4 regions of the Bradyrhizobium sp. Mp19 genome follow, and region 2 is predicted to be linked to each of the others. Evidence: predicted binding sites of a transcription regulator. Region 2 holds the regulator's gene; each other region holds the start of a gene.

Region 1 (3,687 bases), on a different contig from region 2:
GGCCGTCCATCTCGTTAAGCAGCTTGTTGAGCAGGGATTCCTCGCACGGTCCGCCCATGTCCTCGCGGTCGCGTGCGATCAGATCGACATCCTCGATCACGACCATGGTCGGCTGCAGCAGCCGGGCAAGACTCATATAGGCGCCCAGAAGGCCGACCTGCTCGGCGGTGATGATCAGCGTTGTGTGGTTTGGCAGGTTGGTGGCGAGATAGCGGATGGTGTGGGTCTTGCCGGTGCCGGGCGGGCCGTAGAGCAGGATGCCCTTGCGGGTCGACTGGCCGAGCCCGCGCAACAGATCGCGGCTCCCGACAAAACCGAGCACGTTGCGGTCGAGCAGCCGCAGCGTCCGGTCCGGCAGGATCACGTCATCGCGAGCGACCGTCGGCAGGCGATGCACGGTCAAGCCACGCGAACGTCCGCGATAGTTGGCGCCATCCTCCAGCGACAGGATCTTGCCGCGATAGGATCGCGCTGCATGCACGGCGGCCTCCAACTCGGAGAAGGTGCGCTGCACGAAAGCATTGCCGGTCGCCCCGGCGGGCAACGCAAGCTCGATTCGCAGCGACGGCTCGTGATTATATTCGCGATGGAACGTCAGCAGCACGGCGTAGCGCAGCTCGCCGGTTCGGCACAGCCACAGTCCATTGGCAAGGCATTTCACCGGCTCGGCCTCGCCGATATCGACGTCGCGATATTGCGGCGGCGCGATCGCCGGCGCATTGCGGCCGGCCTTCATCAGCGCCGCGAAGTCGAGCGTCTCGTAGCGATATTCCTCATGGATGCCGAAGAAATGGATTGGATCGGTGAGCAGCTTGTCGATCGCGACCTGAACGTCGGCGCGCATGTGGCCCGGAAACTGTCGCGCCCGTGTCACGATCAGGTTGCGCGGCACGCCGGCGAAATGCCAGTCGAGCGCAACGTAAGCGGACCGAAACGTCTCGCCCGGCAATTCTTCCGAGCTGCGGCGTGCAGCGAGCAGGCATTCGCTGCACAGCGACGCAGTTGTACCGGGGATCAGAATCTCCGTCACGGCCCTCGGGGCTTCGCAGAGATCGCAGGGCCGGCTGGCGTCGGCGGACTCGGTGGTGATCATCAACGGCTGACCGTTCGAGCGGATCAGCCATTTCGCCGAGTTGAAGATTGCCCGTGCCACCGGTCCCGGATAGGGGCCGCACGGAACGGCGCCCTTGGCCTCGATCAAGGCAGCGGATGCGATGGCTTCCTGCTCGGATTTCCCGAACACGGTGCGCAACAAATCCTGCACGAATTCCAGCGGGGTCTCGTCGTCGTCGTGAATGAAGAGCCGCACCGGACCGTCGTCGCTAAACACGTCGTGCATGAGACCCCCGAAACGCAATTGGGAACAAAAGAACAAAGTAAGAACATCACGGCGGCTCCTGCGCGTCAAGCGAAAGATTCTGCCGTCTCATCCCTGACGTGTAGTGAGCCGATCGGCCGGGAACGTGCACTGGAAGTGTAAACGCGGCTCAACGCCTGTGACGATTATGTTGCGGCAAATGCCAAGAGATGGCCGTCACAGCGGCAAACTTCCGACACACCATCGGGGCGAAAAGGAGTATCCGACATGGCGCGAGCGCGAGAGCAGATTCCTCCCAAGGGTTTGCGGTCGCGCAGTTATTTTATGAGGCCCTCGTGTCGCACAAACTTCGCCTTGCGCTGCTTCTCGTCTTCACTTTGTTCGTCTCTCCCGCGTTCGCGCAGCCGGCCGCCAAGCCGGCGCCGCCGCAACCCGTTGCCAGCGACGCGCTGACGCCCGAGCAGGCCAAGCGCGCGCTCGACACGCTGCAGGACGACAAGAAGCGTGGCGAGATCATCAACACGCTGCGCGCCATCGCCAATGCCTCGCCGCAGGCGGCGGCGCAGCCGGCGCCCGAGCAGCCGCAGTCATCGATCCCGCTCACCGCCGACAGCCTCGGTGCGCAGCTGTTGCTGATGGTGTCCGAGCAGGTCGGTGAGATGTCGCGCGAGGTCGCCGACGTCGCGCGCACGCTGACGCATTTCCCGGCGTTCTATTACTGGTTCGTGCGCACCGCCAATGATCCGGTCGCCTATGGCCTCTTGATCGATATCGCCTGGAAGCTGGCGCTGGTGTTCGGCTGCGCGCTGGCCGCCGAATGGGTGGTGTTCCGCCTGATCAAGCGGCCGGTCGCGTTCCTGGAAGCGCGGCTGCCGCAGACCGCGCGCATGCCGGTGCAGACGCTCGCCAGCGTCGATCCGCCGTCGTCGGTTGCCGACGTCACGCCGGCGCCCGAGCTGCAGCGGCGCCGGCTCAGCCTGGCGCGGGCCTGGCAGTCGCTGGTCCGGCTGCCCTTCGTGCTTGGGCGCCTTTTGCTCGAATTGCTGCCGGTCGTCGTGTTCGGCGGCATCGCCACCGCGCTGCTCGGCACCGAGATCGGCGATCAATCGACCACGCGGCTCGTGATCCTGGCCGTCGTCAACGCCTATGTGTTCTCGCGCGTCTTGATCTGCGCGGTGCGCGCGCTGGCGGGGCCGTTCGGCCTGTTCCGCGTCCGTGCCGAGACCGCGGCCTATATCGAAATCTGGGCCCGGCGGATCGTTGCCGTCGGCGTCTCGGGTATCGCCTTTGCCAATGTCGCGCTGCTGCTCGGGCTGCATCGCGCCGGCTATGCCGCGCTGATCCGGCTCGTGATGCTGGTGGTGCATCTCTTCGTTGTCGTCATCATCCTGCAGTGCCGCCGCCAGGTCGCCGACGTCATCCGCGCGCCGGCCGACCGCACCGGCCTTGCGGCGCGGACGCGCAACCGGCTCGCGGCGCTCTGGCATGTGCTGGCGATCGCGCTCGACCTCGCGCTGTGGGCGGTGTGGGCGCTCAACATCCGCAACGGCTATTCGCTGCTGCTGCAATATTTCGTCGGCACCATCGCGGTGCTCCTGGTTACCCGCCTCGTCACCATGGTGGTGCTGAGCCTGATCGATCGCGGCTTCCGCATCAGCCCGGAGCTGATCCAGCGCTTCCCCGGGCTCGAGACCCGCGCCAACCGCTATCTGCCGCTGCTGCGCAAGGTGGTCACGGCGGTGATCGCCTTCATTGGCTTCGTCGCGCTGCTCGAGGTCTGGGGCGTCGACGCCATCGTCTGGTTCTATGGCGGCCAGATCGGAAGCCGCCTGATCTCGGCGCTGGTGACGATCGGCATTGCCGCGCTGGCCGCGGCCGTGATCTGGGAAGTCGCCAACGCGCTGATGGACCGGCAGATCGACACCCTGTCGCGCGACGGGCATTACGCCCGCGCCGCGCGCCTGCGCACCTTCCAGCCGATGCTGCGCACCGCGCTGTTCTGCATGATCGTCGCGGTGGTCGGCCTCACTGCGCTCAGCGAGATCGGCGTCAATGTCGCGCCGCTGCTCGCCGGCGCCGGCATCGTCGGCATCGCGATCGGCTTCGGCTCGCAGAAGCTGGTGCAGGACCTCATCACCGGGCTGTTCCTCTTGATCGAGAACACCGTGCAGGTCGGCGACAATGTCACGGTGTCGGGGCTCTCGGGCGTGGTCGAGAACGTCTCGATCCGCACCATGCGGCTGCGCGCCGGCGATGGCTCGGTGCACGTCGTGCCGTTCAGCGCGGTGACGACGATCACCAACTCCAGCCGCGGCGCCGGCAACGCCGCGGTCAGCGTCAACGTGTCCTACAAGGAGGACACCGACCGC
Region 2 (3,687 bases):
GCAGCCGGACGTGCTGATCTCCGGTGACGGCCGCAACGTCGCGGTGCGTGGCGGTGACGGGCGGCTGCATTTGATGCACAGCGCCAAGGATGCGTTCCTGGTCAAGGAGTGGTTGGCGGCGGACGCCGACGCGCGGACCGCCACCGATGCGTCGCTCGGCGAGGGCGTCTCCTGCGATGCCGGCGGCTGCGTGACCCGGGGACCTGGCGGCGCCTTCGTCGCACTCGCGACCCGGCCAGAGGCGCTGGCGGACGACTGCGAGCGCGCAGGCCTGATCGTGACGGCGCGGCCGGCGCCGCAGGGCTGCGGGGCATCGGTAATCGATGCCGAGCGGCTGCGCCGCCACGGCGCGCTGGTGCTGCGACGGATCAGCGACGGCTACGCCGTCGATGCGGTGAAGCCCGGCGGGATCGACCGGCCGTGGTCGCCGGCGGTTCCGGGCGACGGCGAGAGCGAGACGACGCTGCGCGCGCCGGCCGCCGCGCCGCGGCCCGCCGTGGACGCGACGCCGGCCGAGACCGATCTGCAGGGCGATGATTAGCGGTGGTCCGGTGAGGGGCCGCTCGGCAGCTCGAACAGGCCGAGATGGTATTCGTCGGAATCGGGGCCGGCGTCGGGCTTCTTGACGAGGGTAAAGGAAGCCTCGGGAAATTGCTCCCAGACTTTCAGGTCGTCGGCCGTCACCGTCAGCCAACCGAACCGGAACATGTAGCGGCCCGGTTCCGTGACGCGTCCAGCCTTTTGCCATGTGACCTTATCGACCACCGCGCACGTCCTCCGTGCCCGATGATGCGCCAAGGCGCCGGCCGACGCAAACCTCCTCCTGCGCCCCGGAAGCGGGAGTCCGGGGTCGCCCGAAATTGCTTAGGTCATCCGCCGCCGAACAGCTCATTCCGCGGCGACGATGCGCTCAACCCAAGAACAGCGTTGCGAATGCGGAGGGCCGCCGCTCCACAACCTTCGGCTTCTGCTCGACCGGCGGATGCAGCGCCGGCAATTGCAGCACGCTGACGCGCTGTCCCTCGACCAGCTGGGTCACCAGCACATGGCTGCCGTCGGGGAATTCGACCGCATCATGATGCCGATCGGGCACGTCGGGCTCGACTTCGTTGAACACGCCGACGCGATAGTTCAGCGTCTTGGTCCAGATCCAGCGGCTGTCGTAGCGAACGTTCTCGGCGAAAGCGAGCTCGGTGCCCGGCAGCATGCAGACCGCGACAGTGGGATCGTTCTCCGAAGCAAAGCCGCGGGTCGACGTGCCGCGGAACGTCGTCGTGATCAGCGTCTCTCCGACAATGGCGGGGCGCGATGCCACGGCGTGCAGACTATAGTCACACATCGGATGGCTCCTCATTTCGAGGTAGCGACCCGTGCCTCTCCTTGAGGCATTAGGGCCTCTACCAGAGTGGACGATAGCGAACGAGCTTCTGCTCGTTTCTGGGCGATTGTACGACTGGTCCGAGACCGCCTCCGATCACAAACACGCGACGCTGCGCGAGAGGTATCGGAGCGCATCGGGCAGGCCGTACGCTACACTATCATGCAAGGAACGATCCGACGTGTTGCTCGTTCCCGGCCGCCGCAAGTATTTGCAATTCAGTATTTGCGATAAAGGCCGATCAGCTTGCCCTGGATGCGGACCCGGTTCGGCGGCAGGATGCGCACTTCATAGGCGGTGTTGGCCGGCTCGAGCGCGATCGATGCGCCGCGGCGGCGGAAGCGCTTCAGGGTGGCTTCCTCCTCGTCGATCAGCGCCACCACGATGTCGCCGGTATTGGCGACGTCGTTGCGCTGGATCAGCGCCATGTCGCCGTCGAGGATGCCGGCATCGACCATCGAGTCGCCGCGCACTTCGAGTGCATAGTGCTCGCCGGCGCCGAGCATGTCGGGCGGCACGCTGATGGTGTGGCTGCGGGTCTGCAGCGCCTCGATCGGCGTACCGGCGGCGATCCGGCCCATCACGGGGACCGCGACCGGACGGTTGCCGTCGTCCTCGGCGATCGGCGGCGTGCTGGCGCGCCGGCCGAGGGTGCCTTCGATGACGCTGGGCGTGAAGCCGCGGCGGCCGTTGCCGCCGCCGGCCGAGAGTTCGGGCAGCTTGATGACCTCTATGGCGCGGGCGCGGTTCGGCAGGCGGCGGATGAAGCCGCGCTCCTCCAGCGCAGTGATCAGGCGGTGGATACCGGACTTCGAGCGCAGGTCGAGCGCATCCTTCATCTCGTCGAAGGAGGGCGGTACGCCGGCCTCTTTCAGACGTTCATTGATGAAACGCAGAAGTTCGTACTGTTTGCGCGTGAGCATCTCGAGTATTCCCCCGGTTGATAGCGTCGTTCGATTCCGAGACTCTTCTGGTGGGGCCTGCAGGCGGGGCCTGACCTCAGGAGCATGTGCTCGTTGCACCTGCTTCCACGCGGCTTCCCGATTGTAGACACCAGTACTCGAAACAAATCATGAACGGACACTATATGTTCGATATGTGTTCCGCAACCACTTAATTTCCGGTGAACGGATCAGGCAACGCACAAGCGGCGGGGCGCAAAAACCCTATTCGGGCAGTGTCAGGATCTCGCATTCGCTGCCTTTGACGGCCGCAGCCGCGAACGGCGGACGCACGAGAAGTGCCCGTGCCGCAGCGAGATTCCCGAGCAGCGACGAGTCCTGCTGCGTCACCGGCATTGCGATCAGCGTCCCGTCCTCGCGCGCTTCGAGACGTGCACGCAGATAGTCCTCGCGCTGGTCGTTGGCGGCGAGGTCGCGGCCGAGCAGGGCGCTCGTGCGGCGATGATGGATCACTTTCCGGCCGTTCAGCGCCCGAATCAACGGCACCAGGAACAGGAAGGCGCAGACATAGGACGACACCGGATTGCCGGGCAGGCCGATCACCCGCATCGCGCCGAGCCGGCCATGCATCATCGGCTTGCCGGGCCGCATCGCAATCCGCCAGAACGTCATGTCGACGCCCTCGGCCTCCAGCGACCGCTTGACGAGATCGTGGTCGCCGACCGAGGCGCCGCCTGTCGTGATGAGGACGTCGGCGCCGGCCTCGCGCGCCCGGCGAATGCCGGCCGTGGTCGCCTCCACCGTGTCGGCGGCAACGCCGAGGTCGATGGTCTCGGCGCCCTCGGCGCGCGCCAGCGCCCGCAGCGCGTAGCCGTTGGAATAGACGATCTGGCCGGGGCCGGGTTGCGAGCCCGGCATCACCAGCTCGTCGCCGGTCGCCAGCACCGCGACCTTCGGGCGGCGGCGCACCGCAAGTTCCGGATAGTTCATGGCGGCCGCCAGCGACAGCGCGCGGTCGGACAGGCGGCTGCCGCCGCTGAGCAGCACCTCGCCGGCACGGAAGTCGACCCCGGCCGGGCGGATGTGCCGCCCGACGCTGGCGGCCTCCGTGATCGTGATGTGGTCGCCGTCGACGGCGGTGTCTTCCTGGATGATAACCGCGTCGGCGCCATTGGGGATCACGCCGCCGGTGAAGATCCGCACCGCCTCGCCGGCGCCGACCGTCCGCTCGAACGGCCGGCCGGCGGCGACTTCGCCGATCACCTTGAGCCGGGCCTTTAGATCAGCCGCATCGGCGGCGCGCACCGCATAGCCGTCCATCGCCGACATCGGCTGCGGCGGCTGGGTGCGCAGCGCGGCGAGGTCGTGCGCCAGGGTGCGGTGGTAGGCGGCATCGAGCGCGATCAT
Region 3 (3,687 bases), on a different contig from region 2:
GGCCGCCATGCATGCCGGCGCCGGGCCCGATATCGAGCACGTAATCGGCGAGGCGGATGGCGTCCTCGTCATGCTCGACCACGACCACGGTGTTGCCGAGGTCGCGCAGCCGCTTCAGCGTGTCGAGCAGCCGGGCATTGTCGCGCTGGTGCAGGCCGATCGACGGCTCGTCCAGCACGTAGAGCACGCCGGTGAGGCCGGAGCCGATCTGCGAGGCGAGGCGGATGCGCTGGCTCTCGCCGCCGGACAGCGTGCCGGACGAGCGCGACAGCGTCAGGTAGTTCAGGCCGACGTCGAGCAGGAAGGTCAGGCGCTCGCGGATCTCCTTCAGGATGCGTGTCGCGATCTCGTTCTGCTGCGCGTTCAGCGCCTCCGGCACCGTCTCGAACCATTCGCCGGCGCGCTTCACCGAGAGCTCCGAGATCTCGCCGATGTGCTTGCCGCCGATCTTGACGCACAGCGCCTCAGGCTTCAGCCGGTGGCCGTTGCAGCCGGCGCAGGGTACGTCGGAGAAATACTTGCCGAGCTCCTCACGCGCCCACTCGCTCTCGGTCTCGCGGTAGCGGCGGTTGATGTTGGTGATGACGCCCTCGAACGGCTTCTTGGTGTCGTAGGAGCGGACGCCGTCCTCATAGGAGAACTTGATCTCGTCGTCGCCGGAGCCGTGCAGCAGCGCGTTCTGGACCTTCTTGGTCAGGTCCTTCCACTTGGTGTCGAGCGTGAACTTGTAGTGCTTGCCGAGCGCGGTCAGGGTCTGGATGTAATAGGGCGAGGACGATTTCGCCCAGGGCGCGATCGCGCCCTTGCGCAAGGTCAGCTCCTTGTCGGGGATGACCAGATCCTCGTCGATATGCTGCTCGACGCCGAGGCCGCCGCAGGCCGGGCAGGCACCATAGGGGTTGTTGAACGAGAACAGGCGCGGCTCGATCTCGGGGATCGTGAAGCCGGAGACCGGACAGGCGAACTTCTCCGAGAACAGGATGCGCTCGGGCCCGCTCTTGTCATGGATCTTCGCGGTCTTCTTCTTGTCCTCTTTCTTGTCGTCCTGGGCGGCCGCCGCCGGCGCATCGGCGTATTCGATCACGGCGAGGCCCTCGGCGAGCTTCAGCGCAGTCTCAAAGCTTTCCGCGAGGCGCTGCGCGAGGTCGGGACGCACCACGATGCGGTCGACCACGACGTCGATGTCGTGCGGGAATTTCTTGTCGAGCGCGGGCGCCTCGGACAGTTCGTAGAAGGTGCCGTCGATCTTGACGCGCTGAAAGCCCTTCTTGAGATACTCGGCGAGCTCCTTCTTGTACTCGCCCTTGCGGCCGCGCACGACCGGCGCCAGCAGGTAGAGGCGGGTGCCTTCCGGCAGCGCCAGCACGCGGTCGACCATCTGCGAGACGATCTGGCTCTCGATCGGCAGGCCGGTGGCCGGCGAATAGGGCACGCCGACGCGGGCCCACAGCAGGCGCATGTAGTCGTAGATCTCGGTGACGGTGCCGACGGTCGAGCGCGGGTTCTTCGATGTGGTCTTCTGCTCGATCGAGATCGCCGGCGACAGGCCGTCGATCTGGTCAACATCCGGTTTCTGCATCATCTCGAGGAACTGGCGCGCATAGGCCGACAGCGATTCGACGTAGCGGCGCTGGCCCTCGGCATAGATGGTGTCGAACGCGAGCGACGACTTGCCGGAGCCAGACAGGCCGGTGAACACCACGAGCTTGTCGCGGGGAATCTCGACGTCGATGTTCTTCAGATTGTGTTCGCGCGCGCCACGGATCGTGATGGCGCGCGATGAGGAGCCGGCGTTCTGTTGGCGCTTCGCCTTGAGCACTTCATCCATAGCGACAGTTCCGGGCGCATGCTTGGGCGCCTTTTGGGCGCGCATCGCCGGTGATGCCGGGACCTTGCGCCGATGGGGTGTGAAGACTGGAACGTAGGAAGAACGGTCGACAATTTCCAGTGCTGAGTCGCGTCCATCAACGGATAGTTTGCCTGATGGCAGCAGCCGTCAGCAGCGCCGGTTCCTCTAGAGCCTTCCCGTTCCGATAGAATCGGAACGGGGGCTCCAGATTCCTGCTTTGACGCGTTTTCTTGACGCGAACCGGAATCCACTTCGCTCGAAACGCTCTTACGCAAAAAGGCCGGCGCGAGGCCGGCCTTTCGGTGCGATCTGACCGCGAATGGCGGTCAGCAATTCGCTTAGTACCTGGATCAGTACTTGGCGACGATCGGGCCGCCGAAGTGATAGTTCACGCCGAACTGGGCGCTGTGCAGTTCGAGCGTACCGGACGGCACGCCGAAATAGTTCTCGCTGTCGAGGCTGCGATACAGGTATTCGCCCTTGATCGACCACTGCGGGGCGATGAACGCCTCGACGCCGGCGCCGACGGTCCAGCCGGAGTGGAAGTTGCTCTGCGAGGCGGTCACGCCGAGCGCGGTGACGCTGACCTCGTTGTTGGCCCAGGCGTAGCCGCCGGTGCCATAGAACAGCACCTTGTCGACGGCGAAGCCGAGGCGGCCGCGCACGGTGCCGAGCGAGTCGATCTTGCTGCGGGCCGTGACGCCAAGGGCGGAGACCGACGCGTCGATGTCAGCGCCTGCAGCGTCGACCTCGAGGCCGTACACGATGTTGCCGGCCTGCCAGTTGTAGCCGATGGTGCCGCCGCCGAAGCCGCCTTCCATGCTCGGGGTGCCGGAGTTCTCGCTGGCGTAGCCGCCGAAGCCACCGACGTAGAAGCCGGTCCAGTTGTAGATCGCGGCCGGCGGCGGAGCCTTCACGTAGGGGGCGCGAGCCGCCATGTCGGCGGCCATCGCCGGTGCAAAAGCGTTCAGTACAAGCATGCCGGCCGATGCCAGCAAAACAGTCCTCATTTTCAAAGTCCGAGTCCCGTTTTTCTTGCCCATTTTCTTGTTGTCCCTTCAAACTTTTGAAGAGAGCGTCACAGCAGTGTCGCGTGACGTGCCGGTGCTTCTACAGAGAAATGCCGGAAGTTGTGTATCCGCGAAACCACAACGCACCGAAAACGGCCGCGGTGAGGCGCACGCGCACACGCAACGAAAAGCCGGCGCACAAACAAAAAGGCCGGCGCGAGGCCGGCCTTTCGTCTGGATCAATCGGCTTCGCGCGTTCAGTAGCGCGCAACGACCGGGCCACCCCACTTGTAGTTCACGCGGACGGTGACGAGGTCGACGTCTTGGCGATCACGGATGGTGCTGTTCAGCGTGCCGTTGGGGGCGATCAGGTTGTAGGTCTTGTCCTGCATGAACAGGTGGTCGTATTCGATGCCCGCGGTCCAGTTCGGCGCGAAGCCAACTTCGATGCCGGCGCCGACGGTGCCGCCCCAGCGGGTGTCGCTTGCGCTGCCGACCAGCACGCCGGTCGGGGTGAAGTAGGTGTTGAAGCGGTTGTCGGTCAGCGCCGCGCCGCCCTTGGCGTAGAGCAGCACGTTGTTGACGGCATAACCGATCTGGCCGGTGAACAGGCCGAACGCGTCGATCTTGGACTGGTTGGTGAACAGGCCCGGGAAGATCGCGCTGCCGTTGCTGCCCTTCAGGTCAGCCCAGTCGCCCTGCGCTTCAAGGCCGAACACCCAGGCGCCGGCCTGCCAGCGATAGCCGATCTGGCCACCAGCGACGCCGCCCGTTGCGTCATGGCAACCGTCCGCGGCGAGGAAGATGCCGGCCGGGAGCTGGTCCCAG
Region 4 (3,687 bases), on a different contig from region 2:
CCGCGCGAGGCGGTCGAGATGATGGACCGCATCATCCGCAGCACCGAGCAACACAAGATGTACCGCTCGATCGTCGAGGCGACCCAGCCCGGCGAAGAGCAGACGCCACCGCATGCCGTGGCGACGGCAGCGGCCGATCTCGCCTCCGTCGTTCACGCCGCGGCCATCGTGGCCTACACCTCGAGCGGCACCACGGCCGCACGCGTCGCGCGCAAGCGGCCGAGCCGCCCGATCCTCGCCATCACCCCAAGCCGCGAAGTGTCGCGTCGCCTGTGCCTGCTTTGGGGCGCTCACAGCGTGCTTTCCGGCGACGTTCAGAGCTATGAGGAGATGGTCGAGCGCGCAACTGCATTCGCGCATGCAGAGCAGTTTGCATCGAGCCGCGATCTGCTGGTCGTTGTTGCCGGCATTCCCTTTGGACAAGCGGGAACGACCAACAATCTACGGGTCGTATCGCTGCCCTGAGAGAACCGTCGGCCCGAGCGATTGCATCATCAGCGCTCCGCGCGGCATGGTGCGAGCGATGGTCGCACGCCTCCCGATCGCCTAGGTCAGCATCGAGATGATCGACTGAAGCTGATCGGATGCTGAGGTCACGAGCCCGTCGAACGATGTCTGGCCGTGAGCTGCGGCTCGCAGGATGCATTCCGCAACAGCGGCCTTGAGACCGAACACGGATTGATCCGCCGGCACGCTTGTCATGACCGCATCCAACGCATCGCGCATCGTCTGGATCAGTTCGGCGCTGTGCTTCATGGCTGTCCCTCCGCAGGCTCAAAATAAGCCGGCGGTGCGGGGTCGCCACTCACAAGCGCGCGATTCCAAATTGCCTTTTCTTAATGCAGTGACAGGTACGTGAACCAGCGAGCGCTAGAGCTCTCTCTCGGCAAGCTTGCGAAACGCATCGGGCACCGAATGAACCACCTCCAGCGCGGCTGAACCATATCCGATCGCCTCCCAGCCAAAGCGCTCGCGGATCTTGTCGATCGCACGGTCCGCCGCCCAGCGGGCCATCCCTGTCGGGCTTCCAGGGCGAAGCGCTTCATCCGCCAGTCCGAGTGGAAGCTCCAGCGCAAGATCCCAATGCTCCTCGAGATGCGACACCGAGATCGCCAACAGCGAGATGACCTTCTCGCCGGGATGGTCGGCAAGGGCAGCGCGCACCAGATTCTCGGCGAGCCGGGCCAGGACGATGGTCGTGCACACCGGCGCATCGAGCGTCATCGAGCGCGTCACCGACTTCAGGTCGGCGAAGCGGACGCGCACCGTCACGGTTCGTCCAGGCCGTGACTTCGCCCGAAGCCGCGTGGCGACGCGGTCGGCGAGATGGAGCAACGTTGGCCGGATGACTTGCTCGATCGCAGGCTTTCGGCCGAGTGCCGATTGTGCTCCTGCCGATCGCGCGCGCCGGTGTGGCTTGAGCTGTCGCGGATCGCGATTCCAGGCCAGCGCGGCGAGTTTCTCGCCCGCTGCCGGACCGAGCAAGTGCATCAGCGACCGTTCCGACAGTTTGGCGAGCTGACCGATCGTCGCAACGCCGATCGCGTCCAACCGGGTCCTGGTGACCGGCCCTACCCCCCACATCAACTCAACCGGCAGTTCGTGAAGAAAGCTTAGCTCGGCGGTGGGATCAACGACGACAAGTCCGTCGGGCTTTGCGACCTGCGAGGCGATCTTCGCCAGATGCTTGGTGCGGGCGACGCCGACCGAGATCGGAAGGCCGAGCTCGGTGCGCACGCGCCACCGGATCGACGCGGCTATCTCGGCAGGCGTTCCGAACAGGTGCGTGCAGCCGGCAACATCCGCAAACGCCTCGTCGATCGAAATTCGCTCGACCAGCGGCGTGAAGTCGCCGATCACCTTGATGGCCGCGTCGCCCAGCCGCTGGTAATCGCTGAAATGGCCGCCGACGAAAACGAGCTGCGGGCACAGTTGGCGCGCTTCTCGCCCCGACATGCCGCCATGCACCCCGAAGGCCTTGGCCTCATAGGACGCCGCCAGCACAACCCCGCCCCCGACGGCGATCGGCTTGCCGCGCAGCGACGGCTCGAGCAGTTGCTCGACCGATGCGTAAAATGCATCGAGGTCCGCATGAAGGATGGTGGCTGCGGCTGCCATCTCGACCCGTTCATCCCTGACCTGACCGAAGCCGCCCGTCCCCGGACGTGAAAATTGACAATAGAACAAAATAGGAACATTCTGGAATCGAGTCAATCCAGCACGCGTCGTCGCGGCCGCTGGCGCCGCGAACGAGTGAGGTCGTCAACGCGCGCCGCCACTGCGCGCGTGCCGCGCTAGGGAGTCTGCCGGCTCTTCCTTCAGCCGGCCTCGCCCCATCGCCACCGATCTCGGCCTGCGGGAGATCGAAGCGGGAGTTGCTGCGAGGCATCAAACGCGAGGCACATCAGCGGATCGTTCGGGGTGCATGACGGCGGCTTCTGCGATGGACGACCGCACGCAGCTTGCGCGTATTGCCGCACCGGCTCACTCATCAGCCGGCCGACTTTGCCGCGTGAGGCTTTTTCGGCTAGATATTTTGCAATGACCGACCAATCTCATCAGGTGGACTTCCAAGCTGCGGCCCACCTTTACAAATGGCCTTCGCTCAACAACGCGAGGCGAGAGGATCGCGCGCCCTATATGGTCGTCAACGGAACGCTCGACCAATGCATTCGGGATTTCATGGGCAAGCCCGAGAAGACGCGACATCTTTACGAGATCCGGACCAAGTCGCAGCCTCCCCTCGTCCCCGACGTGCTGTCACCCGAGCATGTGATCGAGCTCTCCAGGCTTCGCGAGTTTCTCTGAGGCGCGCAGCGAACGCGATCCCGACGCGTCGCGTTTGCGGGCCGACTTATCCATCTGTCGTAGGTCTGGTGCCGGATTGTTTGCCCCTTGGGGAGCCGGTACACTTGCTCGACTCCCTGACTGACCGACGTCCGTGCCGGCATGATTGATCCGCTTCGACCCCGCTGAGGCTTGCACGTCGCCTGACGGGAGAGGAACGGCCGCACCGCCGGTTGATCGGGCATCGCGAGGCGCCGCATGAGGTTCAATCTGGCGATCCTGAGTGTGCTGGCCGCAAGGCCCGGGGAGCGGATCGCGATCGACGAGGTCAGCCGCGAGGTCAAGCGCATGATCGCGGCCGGCGATGAAGCCGCGCAGTCGAAGCGGCCGTCCGAGCTTGGCGACGCCGACGTCTTCCAATCGGGATGGGCATCGATCAACGATGCGGGCCTGCAGATCACCGATTCGGGGCTCTCGTTGTGGCGCTCGCTTGAAGCCTCGCGCATCGAACAAGGCCTCAATGAACAGGAAACGGAACGATTGAACGCTGTTGCATCCGACACGCGCCATCCAGGTGCGGACACCGCGATCGACCAACCCGACGGCGTTGATCTCGAGCTCCCCGGCATGACGCCCGATGACCGCGACGACCGCCAGCCATCCGGCGAGGGCCGTTCGACCACGGCTCCCGACATCCCCTCGGGGGACTCTCCGATCATCCCTGCGCCTGCATTCGGCTCGTTTCAAGAGACGAACCGAACGGCTTCGCGGCTATCCGGTCTGGTCAGCTTGCTCGGCACGATCAAGCCCAAATTCGCCGCCGCGCGGCGACGGCGATCCGCGGAGGATGTCAGGGATCGTCGTGCCGATCGTCGAGGCGGATTGACGGGGCTGGCGGTG

What was found. The regulator LexA, encoded in region 2, represses DNA repair genes until DNA is damaged. The targets are predictions, from matches to a motif close to TGTTCNNNNTGTGTTCNG.
Region 1: the regulator LexA is predicted to act here: its motif matches at 1,368-1,385, upstream of QJT82_RS29830 (ATP-dependent Clp protease adaptor ClpS).
Region 3: the regulator LexA is predicted to act here: its motif matches at 1,916-1,933, upstream of uvrA (excinuclease ABC subunit UvrA).
Region 4: the regulator LexA is predicted to act here: its motif matches at 2,180-2,197, upstream of dinB (DNA polymerase IV).

Annotation. Positions count from the first base shown of each region.
Region 1 is NZ_JASAUT010000034.1:35,929-39,615, forward strand. Features, by position in the region: gene QJT82_RS29830 (ATP-dependent Clp protease adaptor ClpS) at 1-1,339, opposite strand, end outside; gene QJT82_RS29835 (mechanosensitive ion channel domain-containing protein) at 1,654-3,687, shown strand, end outside.
Region 2 is NZ_JASAUT010000053.1:50,188-53,874, forward strand. Features, by position in the region: gene QJT82_RS36160 (ComEC/Rec2 family competence protein) at 1-541, shown strand, start outside; gene QJT82_RS36165 (hypothetical protein) at 538-765, opposite strand; gene QJT82_RS36170 (hypothetical protein) at 911-1,339, opposite strand; gene lexA (transcriptional repressor LexA) at 1,597-2,301, opposite strand; gene glp (gephyrin-like molybdotransferase Glp) at 2,545-3,687, opposite strand, start outside.
Region 3 is NZ_JASAUT010000013.1:17,913-21,599, forward strand. Features, by position in the region: gene uvrA (excinuclease ABC subunit UvrA) at 1-1,828, opposite strand, end outside; gene QJT82_RS16935 (outer membrane beta-barrel protein) at 2,200-2,859, opposite strand; gene QJT82_RS16940 (outer membrane beta-barrel protein) at 3,117-3,687, opposite strand, start outside.
Region 4 is NZ_JASAUT010000001.1:398,730-402,416, reverse strand. Features, by position in the region: gene pyk (pyruvate kinase) at 1-465, shown strand, start outside; gene QJT82_RS01790 (hypothetical protein) at 547-756, opposite strand; gene dinB (DNA polymerase IV) at 871-2,118, opposite strand; gene QJT82_RS01780 (hypothetical protein) at 2,542-2,808, shown strand; gene QJT82_RS01775 (hypothetical protein) at 3,046-3,687, shown strand, end outside.